Regions from separate parts of the Collimonas arenae genome, predicted to be linked through region 4. Evidence: predicted binding sites of a transcription regulator. Region 4 holds the regulator's gene; each other region holds the start of a gene.

Region 1 (5,569 bases), 830 kb from region 4:
CATGGATGCTTCGCGCGATTACGATCCCGGACCGTTGCTGGAAAAGATCCGGGCTCCGCTGATTGCTGTAAATTCCGCCGACGATCTGATCAATCCGCCGGAAATCGGTGTTCTTGAACGTGAGGTCAAACGTGTGCCGGGCGCGCGTATGGTGATGGTCAAGCAAAGCGAGGTGACGCGCGGCCACGGCACCCACACAGTGGCGATCGTCTGGAAACCCTGGTTGCGGCAACTGCTGACATCGACGCAGCGCGATTAAGCATGAAACCAGTATCGCCAGCGCTATCCATGCATCTGGATCCGGCCGGGATTGCGCTCGAGGGTGGTAAAGGTCTGGCCAAGCAGCTCTGCCTGGCTTTGCGCCAGCGCATCCTGGCGACGCCGGCTACTTATCGCATCAAGCTGCCTACCTCGCGTAATCTGGCGCTGGCGCTGAATGTATCGCGCAACACTGTGGTGCGCGCTTACGAGCAGCTATATGCAGAAGGCTATATCAGCAGCAGAGTCGGCGATGGCACTTACGCCGATGGCTTGGCGGCGGCAGCCGCTCCCGATCTTGCTGCAACGGCCGCAGCCGTGCCGGCAATGCAGCAATCAACCATGCAGCAGCGCCTGAGCGGCTACGGAGTGCGCCAGCGCCGGTTTGACGGCCCGGCGCGCGCGTTTCGCCTTGGCGTGCCAGCCTATGATTTGTTCCCCAGCGCCATCTGGGCGCGCTTGCAAAGTAATTTCTGGCGTCATGCGCCGTTGGCGCATATGGGCTATGGCGAGGCTGCCGGCAATCTTCGTTTGCGCGAATTGGTCGCGGCCTATCTGCGCCATGCGCGCGGCCTGGTCTGCGAGCCGTCGCAGATCATGATTACCGCCGGCGCCCAGCATGGCATTGCCCTGTGCGCGCAGCTTTTGCTCGACGCCGGCGACAAGGTCGCCATAGAAAATCCCTGTTATCCATCGGCAGCAGCTGCATTGAAGGTGGCCGGCGCGCAGCTGGTGGGAATCGCGCTGGACCAGGATGGCATGGATACTGCGCAATTGGCTCAGCATACCGATTGCCGTATAGCGTACGTAACGCCATCGCACCAATATCCGGTCGGCGTCACGCTGTCGCTGGCGCGGCGGCTCGAATTGCTGGCCTGGGCCGAGCGCCACGACAGCTGGATTATCGAAGACGATTATGACGGAGAATATCGCTATGACGGCACGCCACTGGCGCCGTTGGCGGCCCTGGATCACAGCGCCCGCGTGCTCTACGTCGGCACCTTTTCAAAGATCGCCTTTCCCGGCTTGCGCCTGGGGTACCTGGTTTTGCCGGCCAAGCTGGTGCCGGCACTGAGCGCGCTACGTGCCATGAGTGATCGCCATCCGCCGGCCGCGGATCAGGTGGTGATGGCCGAATTCATCGCCGCCGGTCATTTTCAGCGTCACATCCGTCGCATGCGACGCGCCAGCCGCTCCCGGCGCGATGCCTTGATGGCGGCTTGGGCACCGTTGTTCGGCGCGCAGCTACCGCTGCCCAAGGTTGCCGCCGGTTTGCATCTGAGCCTGCCATTGGTCAGTTTGCAGCAAGAGGCTGAGCTGGTGGCCAAGGCGATTGCCGTTGGTGTCGAAATCAATCCGATGAGCCGTTTTTGCCTTTCTGGCCAGCCGGTGAACCCGCAGCATCGCGCTGGCCTGGCGCTGGGTTTTGCCGGCGTGGATGAAATTGCCATTCACAAAGCATTGCGATTATTGCAGCAGGCTTGGCATGATTTGTAGTCAGCTACAAAGCGTCATGTAGTTTAAACATATCTTATCTGCACCAAAATAACGCAGCTTAGGCTGCGCGCTTCGTTTTGGTGCGCTGCACTGCACAATATTTCTGCGCAAGAACGTCTCGAAATTAACAGTCACTAAAAAAACAGCAAATAAATAGCCTCATAAGTGGTATTGGCGGGGAAAAGGAAGTGCCGTAACAGTTGGCATGGGTTCTGCTATGGAAAGCCTGAAGAGTAATGATTTATCGGTTTTTCATTCAACATACCAACAGGGACTTTCATGAAGAAGCTGATTTTAGCCGCAGCAATAGCAGCAAGCGTCACAGCAAGTCTTACGGCAGGTCTGGCGCATGCCGAGGATGTCAAGCCGGATAATGAAGTCAGCTACAACATCGGTGCAGTCAACGACTATCGCTTCCGCGGGATTTCGCAAACGCGTTTCGATCCGGCGTTACAGGGCGGCGCCGACTACACCAATAATCCCACCGGCCTGTATGCAGGCACCTGGCTTTCTAACATCAAATGGATCAAGGATGCGGTCGACAGCGCGAATACCGGCACCGGCGGCAAGGGGCCGGTGGAATGGGATCTCTACGCTGGCAAGCGCGGCGATCTGCCTGGCGGCTTTACCTATGACGTCGGCGGTCTGTATTACTACTACCCGACCAACAACTACAGCCAGATCGGCCGCAACGCCAATACTTTCGAATTGTACGGTCAGCTCGGCTACGGTCCTGCTTACTTCAAATATTCGCATGCGATGACTAACCTGTTCGGCACCGTCGACAGCAAGAACAGCGCTTATTACGACGCCGGCGCCAATTTCGATGTCGGCGCGGGCGTCACGCTTGGGCTGCATCTTGGTCATCAGACCGTTGAGCACACCAGTTTTGCCAGCTATACCGATTGGAAAATCGGCGCCACCAAGACCTTTGACCAACTGGCCGGCATTACCTTGGGCCTGGCTTTCGTAGGTACGAATGCCAAGGACGGCGCTTATGTCAGCCCGAGCGGCAAGAACCTGGGCCGCAATGGAGCGGTGTTTTCTTTAGCGAAGACTTTCTAACAATATCAAACAGTAATAGCGGCAGGCGTTTCGCCTGTCCGTCCAACAAAACAACGAGGCCGACATGAAACTGATTACAGCGATCATCAAACCATTTAAGCTCGACGAGGTGCGCGAGGCGCTTTCGGCGATTGGAGTGCAGGGCATCACCGTGACTGAAGTCAAAGGCTTCGGTCGCCAAAAGGGCCACACCGAGCTGTATCGCGGCGCGGAATATGTGGTCGACTTTTTGCCGAAGACGAAAATCGAAGCAGCAGTAGACGACAGTATTCTTGAACAAGCTGTGGAAGCGATTGAAACCGCTGCCCGCACCGGCAAGATTGGCGACGGCAAGATTTTTGTATTTGATCTGCAGGAAGTTATTCGTATTCGTACCGGTGAAACCGGCAAAGACGCAATTTAAGGGGATAAAAATATGAACAGAATATTTGCAACGATTTTAGCGTCTTGCGCGCTGATCGCGGCGACTTCCATGCTGCCGGCATCGGCGGCGGACGAGGCGTCCGCTACAACAGCACCGGCTACGGCAAGTGTGGCGCCGGCCAGTGCCGGTGCAGGTGCTTCCACTGCAGCGCCAGCTGCACCGGCAGCAGTTGTCGCGGCACCCGCTCCGGCAACAACCGCTACGGCGGCGCCTGCCGCAGCAGCGCCGGCCGCACCGGTGCCTAACAAGGGCGACACCGCCTGGTTGCTGGTCTGTACCGCATTCGTAATCCTGATGACTTTGCCTGGTCTGGGTTTGTTCTATGGCGGCCTGGTTCGCAGCAAGAACATGCTGTCGGTGCTGATGCAATGCTTCACTGTATTCTCGCTGATTATCGTGCTGTGGATCCTTTACGGTTACAGCATCGCGTTTACGGAAGGGAATTCTATCTTCGGTGGCTTCAGCCGCCTGTTCTTGCACGGCATGACGCCTGATTCGGTGGCCGCAACCTTCAGCAAGGGCGTAGTCGTACCTGAGTTCGCGTACGTCGTGTTCCAAGGAGCGTTTGCTGCGATCACCTGCGCCCTGATCATCGGCGCTTTCGCTGAACGCGCCAAGTTCTCGGCGATCCTGGTATTCACCGTATTGTGGTTCACTTTCGCTTACCTGCCGATGGCGCATATGGTCTGGTTCTGGCCTGGTCCTGACGGTTTTGTCGATGCAGCTTCGGCGGAAAAACTGACCGCGACCGGCGGCTGGCTGTTCCAAAAAGGCGCGTTGGATTTCGCCGGCGGCACCGTGGTGCATATCAACGCCGCTATCGCCGGCCTGGTCGGTTCCTATGTCATCGGAAAACGCGTTGGTTTCGGCAAGGAAGCATTCAAGCCGCATAGCCTGACCCTCACCATGGTTGGTGCTTCGTTGCTGTGGTTCGGCTGGTTTGGTTTCAATGCCGGTTCCGCTCTGGAAGCCAACGGCAGCGCAGCATTGGCCTTTATTAACACCCTGCTGGCCACTGCCGCTGCGGTGCTGAGTTGGAGCGCAGGCGAATGGATCGGCAAGGGTAAGCCTTCCATGCTGGGCGGCGCTTCCGGCGCTGTCGCCGGTCTGGTGGCGATTACGCCCGCAGCCGGTTTTGTCGGCCCGATGGGCGCCTTGGTCATGGGTTTGCTGGCCGGCTTTGTCTGCCTGTGGGGCGTCACCGGCCTGAAGCGTTTGCTGGGTGCGGACGATGCGCTGGACGTGTTCGGCGTACATGGCGTCGGCGGCATCATGGGTGCATTGCTGACTGGCGTGTTTGCCGCGCCTAGCCTGGGCGGTACAGGGATCTATGACTACGTGACCAATGCGGTCCTGCCAGACTATTCGATTCCGGGTCAGCTGTGGATCCAGTTCGAAGGCGTGGCGACGACGTTGATCTGGTCTGGCGTGGTTTCGCTGATTGCATTCAAGCTGGTCGACATCGTCATGGGCTTGCGCGTGACTGAAGAAGAAGAGCGCGAAGGCCTGGATATTTCCAGCCATGGCGAATCTGCTTATCACGACTAAGCTTGGCGTGATTTCGCCGGATAGCAGGTAACACCGCTATCCGGCGGCTTGATTGGCGTTTTACGTAATCCCGGGTTGATTGCCATCGCCTGGGATTTTTTGTTTTGCTTTTCCTGTTTTTATGCAGCCTGCTTCTGGAGACTTGTCATGGACCCGACCATCACCCCGCAACGCTTGACTGCCTGTATGGTGGAAGATGTCAGGGCCGACCAGTTCGATCAGGTCGTGGGGCCGCTCACCGAAATCCTGATGGCCTGCGTGGCGCAAGGCGCCAGTGTCGGCTTCCTGGATACACCCGATGCCGAAGACGCCTTTTCCTTCTGGTACGGCGTCAGCGGTTCACTGGTGAGCGGCGGCCGGCGTCTGCTGGTGGCGCGTTTTGCCGGTCAGATTGTTGGTACAGTCCAAATCGTGTTGGCGACGCCGGCCAATGGCCATCATCGCGCCGAGATTTCCAAGCTGCTGGTGCATCCCGACATCAGGCGCAAAGGCGTGGCGCGCGCTCTGATGCAACGCGCAGAAGCAATCGCCCGCACCGACGGTCGCTCCCTGTTGATCCTTGATACCCGCACCGGGGATGCCGCCGAGTCTTTGTATTATTCCATCGGCTATGAACGGGCCGGGATTATTCCTGCCTACGCGCGGTCAACGACCGGCAAGCTGAGCGACACCAGTTTCATGTACAAGCAACTGTAACCGGGGGAAATGCGGTTCCCTTGCACATGGTGCGGTGCGGATAAAAAACCAAAATTGCAAATAAGGCAATTTTTTTGCCGG
Region 2 (5,569 bases), 1.6 Mb from region 4:
GGCATGACCAAGCTGATCACGGTGCACGCCAATAATGCGCAGCATCAGTTACCGGCGATCCAGGGCGAAGTGGTGGTATTCGATGCCGCCAGCGGCCACCGCCTGGCGCTGTTGCACGGACCAACCGTTACCGCGCGCCGCACCGCTGCGGTCAGCTTGCTCGGCATCGAGGCTTTGCTGCCGTTCAAGCCGAAATCGGCCTTGCTGATCGGTACCGGCGTCCAGGCCATCGCGCATGCCGATGGCCTGGTTGATTATTTCGGCGTCAGCGAATTCTGGATCTCCGCCCGTGATTTGCCGAAGACGAAAGCCTTTTGCGATGCATTGCAGTTGCGTCATCCGCACATCACGGTCAAGCCCGTGGCTGCGGATAAATTAGCTACTGAATTACCGCATACCGACTTGGTGATAGCCTTGACCACCTCGCGTACTGCGGTGATACCGGTTAATATCGCGGCCGACACGCTGGCGATCGGCGTCGGCGCGTTCAAGCCCGACATGGTGGAATTTCCGGCCGAGCTTTTGCATAGCCGTACTGTGGTGGTGGACTGCCTGGCAGGCGCCAAACACGAAGCGGGGGACTTGTTGCAAGCGCAGATCGACTGGAGCAAGGTGCGTGAATTGCCCGATGTGCTGGCCCACGGTTTTGTGCAGCAAGCGGCGCTGCCGGTATACAAAACCGTTGGCCAGGCAGCCTGGGACCTGGCCGCCGCGCGGGTGGCGATTGCCTCGCTTGCCAGCTGAAATCCATTATTAAGATTAAGCAAGGAGTGGAATTTGATCCGCGACGCAGTAGCAGCCGATTGCATGAACCTGACCGCTTTGTCGATACAGGTCTGGCTACATACTTACGCCACCGAAGGCGTCAGCGATGACCTTGCACGCGAAGTCCTCACCATCTTCACGCCTGCATATTTTCAAGAGGTAATTGCCGATACTGATTACCGCCTGTTAGTGGAAGTGGATGGCGCCAACCTGCTTGGCTATATCCTGCTGGATCTCGACTCGCCATGCGAGGAACAAAACTACGGCGGCGTCGAAGTCGACACCTTGTACGTGCAGGAACATTTTCATGGCCGCGGCATCGGCCGCGCACTGTTGGACCATGCAATGAAACACGCCGGCAAGCTGCTCTGGCTTAAGGCTTGGGCCGGCAACACTCGTGCGCTCGCCTTTTACAAGGCCTACGGGTTCACCGACATCGGGATGGCCTGGCACGTGATTGACGACCAGAAATACGAGAACCGTATCCTGGCCTATCAGAAGTCATAAAAATCCAGAACTGAGAAGTTCTAGGCGCCCATCCAAGGCAAGCCCGCTTTGCACCAGCCGTTGACGTTCTTGCGGTGGCCGTTATTGTCCTTGTCGCCCTCGAAACCTTCCAGAATATTGAAGCAGTTGACATAGCCATGTTCGGTCGCCAGTTTGGCTGCGTGCTGCGAACGGACGCCGGAACGGCAAAGGAACAATAGGGGCGTGCCTTTTTCCGCGATCTGCGCCAATTGCGCCAGGAAATCCGGGTTCTGCACGCCACCCGGATATTGCGACCATTGCGCCGCCGCGTGCTGCGCTCCGGCAATCGAAACCCGGCCAACCCAGTCGCGCTCGGCATTGGTGCGGACATCGACAAGAATAGTGGCGGCGTCCGCTTCCAGCAGGGCGAATGCCTCGCCGGGGGTAACGGCGCCGGCATACGGAAGCTGATCGTTTTGACCGCGTTGTTTCGCTATGGTGAAGAGTTCGCTGCTGGTCATGCTATTTCTCCTGGAGGAGTTGCTGGTTTATCAAATAATGGTCTTAAATGGTCTTAATTTATTGTCTTGTGCACCAAAATTGCGCAAAACATCATTTTATCCAATCGATTGCACGAAAACGGTGCCATCGAAAGTGCTTGCACCGATGTGGTGACTTATGATTTTCCCAATACCTAGGCTGATCGAAAGGAAAAGCCCAAATTCAGCCTGAATTGAGCCTTTTAAACTAGCTAATTACAATACCGACTATGAACAGTTACACGGACGGATGGTGGCATGGATTCTGCTATCATCCTGCCTGAGTTCTGGTCGTACTGAAAGTTGCTGTTCGGTCTGGGAGGTTCTCGGATTTAAGCAATCGGCTGCATTTTCGCCTCGATTCCCTAAATCCGAGAGTCTCCATCTTCTCACTTCCTGTCCACGATGTTACTGCGATGCTGAATTTTGCGCGCAACAGATCCTGGACTGGTGCGCACAATTCACTAGCAGTATTTTCATATTCCTTAGGAGATTCACATGGCAATGACAGCCGCAGAAGTCTTGAAAATGGCAAAAGACAACGAAGTCAAATTCGTTGATTTTCGCTTCGCTGACACCAAGGGCAAGGAACAGCACGTAACTGTCCCTGTCTCTCATTTCGATATCGACAAATTCGAATCGGGTCATGCATTCGACGGCTCTTCTATTGCTGGCTGGAAGGGTATTGAAGCTTCCGACATGTTGCTGATGCCGGATCCAAGTACTGCAAACATCGACCCGTTCATGGAAGAAACCACATTGTTCATGCAATGTGACGTGATCGAACCATCTGACGGCAAGGGCTATGACCGCGACCCGCGTTCGATCGCCAAGCGCGCAGAAGCCTACCTGAAATCATCCGGCCTGGGCGACACCGCCTATTTCGGTCCAGAACCAGAATTCTTCATTTTCGACGACGTCCGCTGGGGTGCCGACATGTCGGGCTGCTTCGTCAAGATCGGTTCCGAAGAAGCATCGTGGAGCACCGGCGCCAAGCTCGAAGGCGGTAACACCGGCCACCGTCCTACCGTCAAGGGCGGCTATTTCCCAGTTCCGCCAGTCGACAGCTTCCAGGACATGCGTTCGGAAATGTGCCTGATCCTGGAATCGCTGGGCATCCCGGTTGAAGTGCATCACCACGAAGTGGCTGGCGCCGGCCAGAATGAAATCGGCACCAAGTTCTCGACCCTGGTTGAGCGCGCCGACTGGACCCAGAACATGAAATACGTGATCTGGAACGTTGCACACACCTATGGCAAGACAGCGACTTTCATGCCAAAGCCTATCGTTGGCGACAACGGTTCCGGCATGCACGTGCACCAATCGGTTTGGAAAGACGGCAAGAACCTGTTCGCTGGCGACGGCTATGCAGGCCTGTCCGAATTCGCGCTGTTCTACATCGGCGGCATCATCAAGCACGCCAAGGCGCTGAACGCGATCACGAATCCAGGCACCAACTCGTACAAGCGTCTGGTTCCAGGTTACGAAGCACCGGTCAAGCTGGCGTACTCGGCGCGTAACCGTTCGGCTTCGATCCGTATTCCTCACGTGGCGAATCCAAAAGGCCGCCGTATCGAAACCCGCTTCCCAGATCCGCTGGCTAACCCGTACCTGTGCTTTGCAGCATTGCTGATGGCAGGTCTGGATGGCGTGCAAAACAAGATCCATCCGGGCGAAGCAGCATCGAAGGACCTGTACCATTTGCCGCCAGAAGAAGACAAACTGATTCCTACCGTTTGCGCTTCGCTGGAAGAAGCACTGGAAGCGCTGGACAAGGATCGCGAGTTCCTGACCCGTGGTGGCGTCTTCAGCGACAGCATGATCGATGCTTACCTTGACTTGAAGATGCAGGAAGTGCAACGCTTCCGCATGACGACGCACCCGATCGAATTCGATATGTACTATTCGGTGTAAGTTATTGCGCAAGTTTTGACGGCCGTTCTTGCACAGCGCAAGATTGGCCGGCAAGATAAAAAGGACAGGGAATTTTTCCTGTCCTTTTGTTTTTTTGGCACGCTTGTTTTCTCTGTGCGGCTGTCATAAATTATATTGTGCGGGATGGTTTGTCATTGGAAGTTTCTTGACATAAACTAGCGACTCCATTGAATTGCGAAGAAAATCTATGAAGCGTCTCATGTTGCGTTTTTCCCCGGGATTTCTGCTGTTGGCGGCAGTCAGCATGCTTGCCAACGTTGCCCATGCCGAAAGCGAAGTTTTTCTTTGCGTTGACCAGAATGGCGTCAAGGAATACAAGAATACCGGTGACACCAAAGGCTGCAAGCGCGTCAGCCTGCCGCCGTTGACCGTGACTTCGTCGAGCAAGCCGGTGCGCGAAGGCGGTTCTGTCAGCAAACCGGCGGCGTCGACCCCGAGCGATTTCCCGAAAGTCGATAACGGCACGCAAAAAACCCGCGACAACGATCGTCGCCAGATCCTGCAAGATGAATTGAGCAAGGAGCAACAGCGCCTCGCCGACCTCAAGAAAGACTACAACGACGGTACGCCGGAACGGCAAGGCAATGAGAAAAACTACGCCAAGTACCAGGACCGCGTGGCATCGATGAAAGAAGATATCTCGCGCAGCGAGAAAAATATCGACGCGCTCAACCGGGAACTGTCGAATCTGAAGTAATCCTGCAGCATGGTATCAACCTTGCTTAATGCATAAGGCCGCAATCGCGGCCTTTATTTTTGCCTATCCGGTATTGGGAGTCAGTCGGACTTAGGATGATCGGCTGCAAAAATACCTGAGCGCTCCATATTTCACCAGCTTCTTGGTCAATAGCTTGCTATTGACACTTCGAATCCGGCAAAATCTGTCCTCGCTCAGTTATTTTTTCGCTTCGATCTCCTAAGTCCGACTGACTCCCGGATAAGGAAGTACCGGATGCACCAATTTGTTGCAATCCGGCGTTTTACCCACCGACATCGCTTACAAAGCTTGTTATGCTCGGAAAATGCACCATTTCAATCACCAAGATACTTCCCATGACAGCGGCGCATCGTGCCTTGCCGCGTGCAACCTCATCCGTTGCAGGCGGTGCCAGTCGGAATCAGGTCTTTTCATGAGGATGCCCGGATGCCAATAAAACCCACCGAACGAAATGCGCTTGCCAGCCTTGATCTGCTGGCGTCTTCAGTGCTGGTGCTTGATCAGCATGCGCGCCTGGTGTTTGCCAATGCCGCCGCAGAAAACATGCTGGAGAGTTCCTGCCGTTTGCTGAAGCAGCAAACGCTGTCCGACCTGTTCCTCAATCCAGAACAGCTGCTGGCGATTTTCCAGCAGGCGCTGGAGCACCAGTTCGATGACTCCCGCCAGGACCTGATCCTGGAGCGCGTTGGGCGCGAGCCTTTGTGGGTCGATACGATCGTTACGGCGCTCGACAATCCCGAGATGCCAGTGCTGATTGAGTTGCGTGAAAACGTGCAGCAGCTGAAGCTGGAGCGGGAAGAGCGCCTGATCGACCAGAGTCAGGTCAACAAGGAACTGGTGCGCAACCTGGCGCATGAAATCAAGAATCCCCTGGGCGGCATTCGCGGCGCGGCACAGCTGCTGGAGCTTGAGTTGCCGGAGCGTCACGTCAAGGAATTGCGCGAATACACGCAAGTTATCATCAAGGAAGCGGACCGCTTGCAGACGCTGGTGGACCGCTTGCTGGCGCCGCACAGGCTAGCGCAGATCGTCGGCGATGTCGATATCCACGAAGTCTGCGAACGGGTGCGCAGCCTGATTGTCGCCGAGTTCCCCAGCGGTCTTTCGATCAAGCGCGATTACGACTTGTCGATACCGGAATTCC
Region 3 (5,569 bases), 1.1 Mb from region 4:
ATCTGCGCACAGTGAAGAGTTTCAAACGGCCAAGGAATGGCTACTTCCTGCGCGCCGAGAGTTTTTTCAATCTGGCCACCTATGAAGAAGAATTGGAAGAGGGCGCTGGCCGGGTGCATCACTCCTATGGCGACAAGGGTTTGCACCGGCAATCGCATGGCGAGTCTTTCCTGGCGTTGCTGCAAAACAAATTCCAGCCTGATGGCTTTTACATGCTGGATGAACCCGAGGCCGCGCTTTCGCCCAACCGCCAACTGACGGCGCTGGCGATCATTCATAAGCTGGCGCAAGACCGCTGTCAGTTCATCATCGCCACGCATTCGCCGATTCTGCTTGCCTATCCGCATGCCAGGATCTATCTGCTGGACCAGAGCGGGCTGGCTGAAACCCGCTACGAAGACACCGAACACTATACGACTACCCGCCATTTCCTGAATAATCCGGCAGCCATGTTGGAGCAACTTTTTGCAGAAGAGAATGAAGATGACTGATACCTTGACCATTACCCGGCCCGACGACTGGCACTTGCACCTGCGCGACGGCGTCGCCATGGCGAGCGTGCTGCCGCACAGCGCGCGCCAGTTCGGCCGCGCCATCGTGATGCCTAACCTGAAGCCGCCGGTGACCACCACTGCACAGGCTGGGGCTTACCGCGAGCGCATCCTGGCGGCGCTGCCGTCTGATCTGGCGTTTGAACCCCTGATGACGCTGTACCTGACCAACAATACCCCGCCCGATGAAATCCGGCGCGCCAAGGACAGCGGCTTTGTGCATGCGGTAAAACTCTATCCGGCTGGCGCCACTACCAATTCGGATGCCGGTGTAACCGACTTGACCAAGTGCTACAAGACGCTGGAAACGATGCAGGAACTGGGCATGCCTTTCCTGGTGCATGGCGAAGTGACCGATCCGGCCATCGATATTTTCGATCGCGAAGCCGTTTTCATCGATCGCGTGATGCAGCCGTTGCGGCGCGACATGCCGGAGCTGAAAGTGGTGTTTGAGCACATCACCACCAAGGACGCGGCCCAGTACGTCGAGAGCGCTGACGGTCCGGTTGCCGCTACCGTCACGGCACATCATCTGCTGTACAACCGCAACGAAATCTTCAAGGGCGGGATTCGTCCGCATTATTACTGCCTGCCGGTATTGAAGCGCGAAGAACATCGCCAGGCGCTGGTGCGTGCGGTAACTTCCGGCAGCAAGCGCTTCTTCCTCGGTACCGACTCGGCGCCGCACCCCAAGGGTTTGAAAGAACACGCTTGCGGTTGCGCCGGCTGCTACACGGCCTTGCATGCGATGGAACTGTACGCACAAGCTTTCGACCAGGCCGGTGCGCTGGATCAGCTAGAAGCATTCGCCAGCTTTAACGGTCCGGCTTTCTATAACCTGCCGCGCAACCAAGGCAGCGTGACATTGAAACGCCAGCCCTGGACCTTGCCGGCCGAATTGCCTCTGGGCGAAACCACCGTGGTGCCCCTGAACGGTGGTGAAACAATCGATTGGCAGTTGATATAAAGTTATCAGGCCACCTCTCCGGTGGCCTGTCGCATCGACTTGGTGCGATTTTTGCATGCATGTACGGCAGGGATGGATAAAGGGGCTTCCATCCTGTCTAACCGTAACTCACTAAGTCATCTCCGGACGCGGGTTTCAAGCATGCAAAGTCTACGTATCGTTGTTGTCAATCCGGTCGCCATTGAGGGTGAAGACGACCCTGCGTTTGCGGTCCAGGCCGCGCGTGGCAAGGACTTGCGCATCGGTTTGCTGGAAGCCGGCTACAACATCGTCGCCTCGCTTCCGGCCGACCTTTATCTGCCTGAGAGAATTGCTCAGTTGCAACCTGACATGATCATCGTGGATGCCGAATCCAACGCCCGCGATGTACTGGAACACGTGGTGGTGGCAACCCGCGATGCGCGCCGTCCCATCGTCTTGTTTACCGAGGATGCAAAGACCTCCAGCATGGATGCCGCCATGGCCGCCGGAGTGTCCGCCTACATCGTGGCGGGTCTACAGACAGCGCGCATCAAGCCGGTACTGGATGTCGCTTTGGCGCGCTTCCGGCAAGAGCAGAAATCGCTTGCTGAGTTATCCGACACCAAGCTGAAACTGGCCGAGCGCAAAGTGCTGGAGCGGGCCAAAGGCTTGCTGATGGAGCACCATAAGCTGAGCGAGCAGGAGGCTTATCAAAAGCTGCGCCGGCTGGCAATGGACAAGAATCTGAAATTGTCCGAGGTGGCCCAACGCATTATCGACGCCGCCGATTTGCTGGGCTAAAACAAGCTGGCCAGATGGTCAGACATTCAACAGCAATGCCCGAAAATCGTGAGCACATTTGGTGCGACGCACAAAGCAAGTGCGCTTTCCGGGTGAGAAACGCGCGCTTTGTCGCAAAAAATCCTGGCACGTGGTTTGCATATAAACATTCAAGCGCCAACGATGGCGTCGCTGGAATCGGCTAACGGTGGTCCTTTCCACATAAGACAAAGGTGTCTTTCCACATGACTGGTGCATTGTGGAACGACGCCTTTTTTGTTTGCCGAAACCAAGGGGCCGTGCGATGGATGTAGAGAATGTGTTGCCGCAGGATGATCTGGATACAAGCCTGGCTGTCGATGGCAAGCGCCGCCAACTATTACAGACCGCGACACTCGCGGCAGGAGCCAGCATGTTGGGATTATCGAGCACTGCAACCGGAGCCTGGGCCGCCGGCTCGGACAAACCGGAAAAAACCGAAGTCAAGATCGGTTTCATTCCTCTCACCGACTGCGCCTCCGTCGTGATGGCGTCGCTGCTCGGCTTCGACAAGAAATACGGCATCAAGATCGTCCTCAGCAAGGAAGCTTCCTGGGCAGGCGTGCGCGACAAGTTGGCCAACGGCGAACTGGATGGCGCGCACGTGTTGTCTGGTTTGATCTACGGCGTGCAGATGGGCATCGGCGGACAAAAGAAAGACATGGCGATCCTGATGGGACTGAACAATAACGGCCAGGCGATCACTTTGTCGAAAAAACTGGCTGACAAGGGGGCGGTCGACGGCGCTTCGCTGGCCAAGCTGATGACCAGCGACAAGCGCGAATATACCTTCGCGCAGACTTTCCCGACTGGCACGCACGCCATGTGGCTGTATTACTGGCTGGCCGCCAACGGCGTTAATCCGCTCAAGGACGCCAAAGTTATCACCGTGCCGCCGCCGCAGATGGTGGCGAATATGCGGGTCGGTAACATGGATGGTTTCTGTGTTGGCGAGCCATGGGGCCACAGGGCGATTGTCGACGGCGTCGGCGTCACCGCCATCACCACGCAAGAGATCTGGAAAGACCATCCGGAAAAAGTACTAGGCGCCACCGCCGAGTTTGCCGCCAAGAATCCGAATACCTGCCGTGCACTGATTGCGGCGGTGCTGGAAGCCGGCAGGTGGATTGACGCCTCGCTCGCCAACAAGAACAAGATGGCTGAAGCGATTGCCGATAAATCCTATGTCAATACCAGCAAGGATGTGATCGACCAGCGAATCATGGGGCGTTACCAGAACGGCCTGGGCAAGACCTGGGACGACCCGAACTACATGAAATTCTACAACGACGGCCTGGTCAATTTCCCTTATCTGTCGGACGGCATGTGGTTCATGACGCAGCACCGGCGCTGGGGTTTGCTGAAGACCGATCCGGACTACCTGGCGGTGGCAAAGTCGGTCAGCCAGATCGCTCTCTACAAGGACGCCGCGGCGATGACGAATACGCCGGTGCCGAAGGATGTATTGCGTACCTCGAAGCTGATGGATGGCGTGGTGTGGGATGGCAAGAATCCGCAAGCCTATGCCGCGTCGTTCAAGATCCATGCATGACATGGTCCGGCAGTCGCCGGGCCATGGATTATCCGGGAGCGAATATGAATGCAATCATGGATACAACGGCGAATGCAAACCGCCAGGCGGCGATCATGGATAGCGCCGGGCATGAAGCGAAAGCACCGGTCGATACGGCCGCCGCGCCGCGGCCAATGCTGAAAACAATCAAGCGGCGCAGCAGCGCACCTTCCTGGCTGATGCAAATCATTGCGCCGCTGCTCGGACTGGCGTTCCTGGTGCTGGTCTGGCAGATCATTGCGATGAACAACAGACAGTTCCCGACGCCGCTGCTGACCTTGCAGGAAGCGTTCAAACTATTTTCAGATCCGTTCTACCGCACCAGTCCCAACGACCAGGGCATCGGCTGGAATATCCTGGCTTCGCTGCAGCGTGTCGGCGTCGGCTTCGGCCTGGCGGCTCTGGTCGGGATTCCACTCGGCTTCATGATCGGCCGCTTCGCATTCTTGTCGAGCATGTTCGGACCCATTATCAGTTTGCTGAAGCCCGTGTCGCCGCTGGCCTGGCTGCCGATTGGTTTGCTAGTGTTCAAGTCGGCCAACCCGGCGGCCATCTGGTCAATCTTCATCTGCTCGATCTGGCCGATGGTGATCAATACCGCGATCGGTGTGCAGAGAGTGCCGCAGGACTACATGAATGTAGCGCGGGTGCTGAACCTGTCGGAGTGGAAAATCATCACCAAGATTCTCTTCCCTTCGGTCCTGCCTTACATGCTGACCGGTGTACGGCTGGCGATCGGCACCGCATGGCTGGTCATCGTGGCGGCGGAAATGCTGACGGGGGGCGTCGGTATCGGCTTCTGGGTCTGGGATGAATGGAACAACCTGAACGTGCCACACATCATCATCGCGATTGTGGTGATCGGCGTGGTCGGTTTGCTGCTGGAGCAATTGCTGGTGGCATTGGCTAAGGCGTTTACTTACGAACAGGTTGCGAGCTAGCAATCACATCAGCGAGGAAGAGCATGGAACAGCGCGACGCTAGATTCATCGATATCCATCAGGCCGAGATGGTATTCAACACCCGCAAAGGCCCGTTTCATGCGCTGTGCGATATCAACCTGACAGTGCGCAAGGGCGAGTTTGTGACGCTGATCGGTCATTCGGGTTGCGGCAAGTCGACCTTGTTGAATCTCATTGCCGGTTTACTGATGCCGAGCGGGGGCGTATTGATTTGCGCGGGTCGTGAAATCGGTGGACCGTCGCCTGAGCGTGCGGTGGTGTTCCAGAATCATTCGCTGCTGCCGTGGCTGACCTGCCATGAAAACATCTACCTCGGCGTCGAACGCGTATTTGGCGCGACCGAAAACAGGAACGCCCTGAAGGAACGCACCAAGGCCGCGCTGGCGATGGTGGGTTTGACGGCGGCGGGAAAAAAACGCCCGCACGAAATTTCCGGCGGCATGAAGCAACGGGTCGGTATTGCGCGGGCGCTGGCAATGGAGCCAAAGGTGTTGCTGATGGATGAACCGTTCGGTGCACTGGATGCTTTGACGCGCGCCCATTTGCAGGACGAGTTGTTGAAGATTGTCGCCAAGACCGAATCGACGGTTGTGATGGTGACCCATGATGTCGACGAAGCAGTGCTGTTGTCGGACCGCATCGTGATGATGACGAATGGTCCAGCAGCCACTATCGGCGAGATTGTGCAAGTAAGGCTGGCGCGGCCACGGGAACGGGTGACGCTGGCGCAGGATCC
Region 4 (5,569 bases):
ACCATAGGCCCGGACCAGCTAGCCGTCGATGCGGTGCAGATGATGGAAGAATTCCGTATCAACCAGTTGTTGGTGACAGACGCCGACGGCAAGTTGGTCGGCGCCTTGCATATCCATGATCTGACCCGCGCCAAGGTAATCTGATGGCGGCCACCATGTCGACCGATGCAAACAACGGCAAGGGCGTCGCTGCAGACGTCTTAAGCGCGGACGCCAGAGTGCGCGCAGCGAGGGTGCGCCTGATGATTTTCGACGTCGACGGCATCCTGACCGACGGCGGCCTGCTCTATGGCGCCGACGGCGAACAGATCAAACGTTTCAACGCTCTCGACGGACACGGTATCAAGCAGCTACAGCAAAGCGGCGTCGCCACAGCGATCATCAGCGCCCGTCAGTCTGCCATCGTCAGTCGTCGCGCCGGCGACCTGGGCATCGCCCATGTGCAGCAAGGCGTACACGACAAGTACGCGGCTTTTGTCAAACTGCTGGAGCAACTACAGCTGACGGCGGATGACTGCGGCTTCATCGGCGACGATGTGATCGACTTGCCGATCCTGTCGCAAGCCGGTTTTGCAGTCAGCGTGCCGAACGGCCACCGCGATGTGCGCAGCCGTGTCCACTATGTCACGCAAGCCAGCGGCGGCCATGGTGCAGCGCGCGAAATCTGCGACATCATCATGCAGGTGCAAAATACCTACGACGCCACACTGGCGACCTATCTGCCTCCCCACCAGCCAGGCGTGGCTCCGGTATGAAAAATCTCCGCACCACTTACCGTTTTCGTTTCCTGCTGCTGCTGGTGCTGTTCATCCTGCTGGCATTGGGCAGCTTCTGGCTGCTGCAAGTCATGCACAAGAACACCGAAGATTCGCTGCCGAAACCGGCCCGCACCGAGCCCGACTATTACGTTGAGCATTTCAACTATGTCCAGATGTCGCCCACCGGACAGCCGCGCTACAACATCGCCGGCGACCTGCTGACGCACAATCCGGTCAATGATTCTTTCGACGTGCAGAAACCGGTCATCCACAGCCTGGACAAGGAGAAGCCGCCGATGAACCTGGTCGCCGACCGCGGCATGATTGAGGACAACAACAGCAAGGTGCACCTGTACGGCAACGTCAATGCCGATCGTCCAAAAACGCCGAAGGCCGACAACTTCCACCTGAAAACGGAATACCTGCTGCTATTACCCGACGACGACATCATGGAAAGCGACAAGCCGGTAGAAATTACCTTGGGACTGTCGACCTTGAACGGCACCGGCATGCATTTCAATAATTCCACGCGTGAACTGAAGCTGTTCAGCAAGGTGCGTGGCGTCTTGCGCAGTACGCCGCGCGTTGCCGCCGATGAAGCGAAAAAATAAGCGGATCAACAAGACATTTTATGTGTAGGCCCCTATTCATTACCCAGGATTTTTCATGAAACGATTACTTTTTCTTTCCCTGCTGCTGCTTGGCGCCATAGGCGTCGCTCATGCAGAAAAAGCCGACTCGGAGAAACCGACCCTGATCGACTCCGATACGCTCACCTACGACGATGTCAAACAGGTCAACGTCGCCACCGGCAATGTAGTCCTGACCCGCGGCACGCTGGTGATGCATGCTGACCGGGTAGTAGTGACCACTGATCCTTCGGGCTATCAGTTCGCCACCCTGTATGCGGATCCGGGCAAGCTGGCCACTTTCCGTCAGAAGCGTGACGGCGGTCCCGACTTGTGGATTGACGGTCACGCGGAACGCATCGAATACGATGGAAAAACCGAAGTCACCAAACTGTTTTCGAAGGCGCAGATGCGCCGCTTGCAAGGTGACAAGCCGACCGATGAAGTCAACGGCGAATTCATTTCCTACGATAGCCGCACTGAATTTTATTCCGTCAACAACACCGTCAACGGCGTCAGCGAGGCTGGCAAAGGGCGGATTCGTGCGGTCATTCAACCACGGCCAAAGGTAACAACGCCATGACCGCTCCTAGCACCCTGATTGTCAAAGACCTGCAAAAAAGCTACGGCGCGCGTCAGGTGGTCCACGACGTTTCGCTCGAAGTCCGCTGCGGCGAAGTAGTCGGTTTGCTGGGGCCGAACGGCGCTGGCAAGACCACCTCGTTCTACATGATCGTCGGCCTGGTGCCTTCCGATGGCGGTGCGATCGACCTGGACGGCGTCGACATCTCGCGTCTGCCGATCCATCGGCGCGCAGTGCTGGGCCTGTCGTATCTGCCGCAGGAAGCATCGGTATTCCGCAAGCTGACGGTAGAAGACAATATCCGCGCTGTGCTGGAACTCCAACGCCCCAACGGCAAAGCGCTCAGCAAAGCCGAAATCGACGAGCAGCTGCACAAGCTGCTACATGAGTTGCAAATCGAAAAGCTGCGTGAAAACCAGGCTTTATCTCTCTCAGGCGGTGAGCGCCGGCGTGTCGAAATCGCGCGTGCGCTCGCCACCAATCCACGCTTCGTGCTGCTGGATGAACCGTTTGCCGGGATCGATCCGATCGCGGTGATCGAGATCCAGCGCATCGTCCGCTTCCTCAAGGAACGTGGCATCGGCGTGCTGATCACCGATCACAATGTGCGCGAAACGCTGGGCATCTGCGACCGCGCCTACATCATCAACCAGGGCAGCGTGCTGGCCAGCGGTAGTCCGGATGACATCATCGCCGACGAGTCGGTGCGCCGGGTATATCTTGGCGAGCATTTCCGCATGTAAGTTCACAGGATTCGGAATGATGTAGTCGGAGACAGAACAGGCCGCTGTCCGGCAGCGGAAATTAACGTTGTCTCGCATTTAGTTAACAGTGAATTGTCAGCACGGAATCCATGAAACAATCACTCCAGCTTCGCACCTCTCAACATCTTGCGCTGACCCCGCAGCTGCAACAGTCGATCCGTCTGTTGCAGCTGTCGACGCTTGAATTGCATCAGGAACTGGAACAGATCTTATCCGACAATCCACTGCTCGAGCGGGTCGACGATCCACTCGACAATTCGGTGCGCCTGCTGGCTGATGGCGCCATCAGCGGCAGCACCTCCACCATGGATGCGCCGGTAGGCGACAGCGAGGTCAGCAGCTCGCCGGCCGAAGGCGAAGCCAATTTCGATGCGCCCGCAGCGCCTGAGAGCGCTCCGGAGAACGCCGATAGCGACTGGAGTTTTGACGATATCGCGCGTAGCGCGAAGAGCTCGGACGATGAAGATGCGCGGCCCCAGCTGGAGGCCCACGAATCCACGTTGCGCGAACATCTGCAACACCAAATGCGCGAGACAGTGCACGATCTGCGCGATCGCGCCCTGGTCGAACTGATGATCGATGCCCTCGACGATAACGGCTATCTGGAAGAGTCGCTGGAAGAAATCCTGGGGCGCTTGCCGGTTGAGCTGGAGATCGCTATCGAAGAACTGTCGATGGCGTTGAAAATGGTGCAGAGCTTCGATCCTGCCGGTGTCGGCGCACGCAATGCGGCAGAATGCCTGGCCTTGCAGATCAGGCGCTTTGTCAAATTGCCATTTGTCACGCGTCGCCTGGCATTGGCGATTGTGCAAGATCACCTGATGCTTTTTGCGCAACGCGATTTCAATAAAATCAAGAAGGCTCTGGATTGCGACGACGAGGATCTGCGCGAGGCGCAAGCCGTCATCAAACAATGCAACCCGCACCCCGGTGCGCCGTTCGCGGCCAATGCATCCGATTATGTGGTGCCGGATGTGATCGTCCGGCGCGGCAAACAGGGCTGGCAGGTCATGCTTAATAATGACGTCATGCCAAGGCTCAGGGTGAATGTCCTGTATGCCAATATTTTAAAGCAGAGCAAGGGCGACGGCGCCCTTACATCCCAGTTACAGGAAGCCAAGTGGCTGATCAAGAACATGCGGCAGCGCTTCGACACTATCTTGCGCGTTGCACAAGCGATAGTGGAACGCCAGAGGAACTTTTTTTCGCACGGGGCGGTCGCCATGCGGCCGCTTGTGTTGCGCGAAATAGCTGATACACTGGGTCTACACGAGAGTACTATTTCTCGTGTAACCACTCAGAAATACATGCTCACTCCCCACGGGATGTTTGAACTGAAGTATTTCTTCGGCAGCCATGTTGCTACTGAGGCAGGTGGAGAGGCTTCCTCAACAGCAATACGGGCACTCATTAAGCAACTCATAGGAGCGGAAGATTCAAGAAATCCTTTCTCTGACAGCAAGATTGCCGACATGCTTGCGGAACAAGGTATGGTGGTCGCCCGCCGCACCGTCGCAAAATATCGCGAAGCATTAAAAATTCCGTCTGTTAATCTGCGCAAGGCCTTGTAGTTGTTTCTGGTTTGATTGTTAAGCTTACCCTTGCTATGTTCGGACATTACGGCTGTTTGTGATTTAACGACTCTTGCCAGAACAGTCCCCTGCGGATTGTTCGCTTAAAGATTCGATGCAGTCTGTTCAGAACCGCTAGCAATATTCTTGATAGGAGCGCTGTATGAACTTCACCATCAGTGGGCATCACCTCGAGTTAACCCCTGCCATTCGCGAATATGTACAAAGCAAACTAGAGCGTATCAAACGCCACTTCGACCAGGTCATCGATATCAGCGTGATCCTGACGGTCGACAAAATCACCGAAAAAGAAAAGCGCCAAAAAGCAGAAATCAATCTGCGCGTTAAAGGAAAAGATTTGCATGCTGAGAGTATCGCCCATGATCTTTATGCCGCCATTGATGCCCTGATCGACAAGCTCGATCGCCAAGTCATCAAGTACAAGGACAAGATGCAGGATCACCAGCACGATGCGATCAAGCACCTGCCGGAAGACCTCCCAGCCACGACCTGAACCGGCCGCCAATCCCGGCGTATGAGCTGCACTGCTCACGCCAATGAATGAACAAGGGCGCAGTCAATGCGCCCTTTGTTATTTTCAACTCTTTAGAGCGGCTTCAAACACATCTGGGGTTGCTGCCTCTCCTGGCCGTACTACTCGCGCTGCCTTCGTCGAAGCGTCTAGCCAGTTGTGTTTGAAGCCGCCTCTTAATTAATTCATGTAAATCATTTTACTGTTTGCGGCAGTCCGCCTATTTGAGAGCGCCGAAAACTTTGCCGATGATCGCGCTGCCGGCGCCGACCGGATCCTGGCGAATCGCTTTTTCTTCTTCGCCGATCATGGTGTACAAACCATCCAGTGCACGTTGGGTAACATATCCCTCCACCGTCGATTGCTGCGCCGGCACCATGCCGGTTTTGCCGACCTGCCCCATGATCGCGTTATATTGTCCCGACAAACCGTTGCGGTCGGTCACCCCTTTGACGATGGGCAGGAATTTTTCACCCAGTTGGGCCGAGGTCTTTTGCCGGAAAAAATCCGTCACCGAGGTATCGCCGCCGGTCAGGATGTTTTTGGCATCGGTCACCGACATTGATTTGACCGCATTCAGCAGCAAGGGCTTGGCCATCGGCACCGCCGCTTCCGCCGCATGGTTCATCGATACCACCAGGTCATCCAGTTTCTGCCCTTGGCCGGTCATCTTCAGGATGGGCATGGCCTTGTCGAGCACGCTGGGCAGGCCGATTTTTACCTTGTCGTTAT

What was found. Region 4 encodes sigma-54, which starts transcription at its own class of promoters, with help from an activator protein. Its sites were predicted from a motif close to TGGCANGNAANCTGCTTT; they were not measured.
Region 1: LT85_RS23465 (TorF family putative porin) is a predicted target of sigma-54. The motif match lies at 1,957-1,974, and genes of this name have one in related genera.
Region 2: glnA (type I glutamate--ammonia ligase) is a predicted target of sigma-54. The motif match lies at 2,027-2,044, and genes of this name have one in related genera.
Region 3: LT85_RS22395 (CmpA/NrtA family ABC transporter substrate-binding protein) is a predicted target of sigma-54. The motif match lies at 2,405-2,422, and genes of this name have one in related genera.

What each region holds. Positions count from the first base shown of each region.
Region 1 is NZ_CP009962.1:5,305,445-5,311,013, reverse strand. It holds gene LT85_RS23475 (alpha/beta fold hydrolase) at 1-259, shown strand, start outside; gene LT85_RS23470 (PLP-dependent aminotransferase family protein) at 262-1,755, shown strand; gene LT85_RS23465 (TorF family putative porin) at 2,035-2,820, shown strand; gene LT85_RS23460 (P-II family nitrogen regulator) at 2,885-3,223, shown strand; gene LT85_RS23455 (ammonium transporter) at 3,293-4,792, shown strand; gene LT85_RS23450 (GNAT family N-acetyltransferase) at 4,940-5,488, shown strand.
Region 2 is NZ_CP009962.1:4,563,362-4,568,930, reverse strand. It holds gene LT85_RS20125 (delta(1)-pyrroline-2-carboxylate reductase family protein) at 1-744, shown strand, start outside; gene LT85_RS20120 (GNAT family N-acetyltransferase) at 808-1,272, shown strand; gene LT85_RS20115 (rhodanese-like domain-containing protein) at 1,293-1,754, opposite strand; gene glnA (type I glutamate--ammonia ligase) at 2,271-3,686, shown strand; gene LT85_RS20105 (hypothetical protein) at 3,895-4,404, shown strand; gene glnL (nitrogen regulation protein NR(II)) at 4,852-5,569, shown strand, end outside.
Region 3 is NZ_CP009962.1:5,069,746-5,075,314, reverse strand. It holds gene LT85_RS22410 (AAA family ATPase) at 1-491, shown strand, start outside; gene pyrC (dihydroorotase) at 484-1,518, shown strand; gene LT85_RS22400 (ANTAR domain-containing response regulator) at 1,660-2,280, shown strand; gene LT85_RS22395 (CmpA/NrtA family ABC transporter substrate-binding protein) at 2,564-3,850, shown strand; gene ntrB (nitrate ABC transporter permease) at 4,006-4,812, shown strand; gene LT85_RS22385 (ABC transporter ATP-binding protein) at 4,836-5,569, shown strand, end outside.
Region 4 is NZ_CP009962.1:527,372-532,940, reverse strand. It holds gene LT85_RS02305 (KpsF/GutQ family sugar-phosphate isomerase) at 1-144, shown strand, start outside; gene LT85_RS02300 (HAD hydrolase family protein) at 156-755, shown strand; gene lptC (LPS export ABC transporter periplasmic protein LptC) at 752-1,369, shown strand; gene lptA (lipopolysaccharide transport periplasmic protein LptA) at 1,425-1,970, shown strand; gene lptB (LPS export ABC transporter ATP-binding protein) at 1,967-2,713, shown strand; gene LT85_RS02280 (RNA polymerase factor sigma-54) at 2,824-4,305, shown strand; gene hpf (ribosome hibernation-promoting factor, HPF/YfiA family) at 4,469-4,819, shown strand; gene LT85_RS02270 (DUF4197 domain-containing protein) at 5,058-5,569, opposite strand, start outside.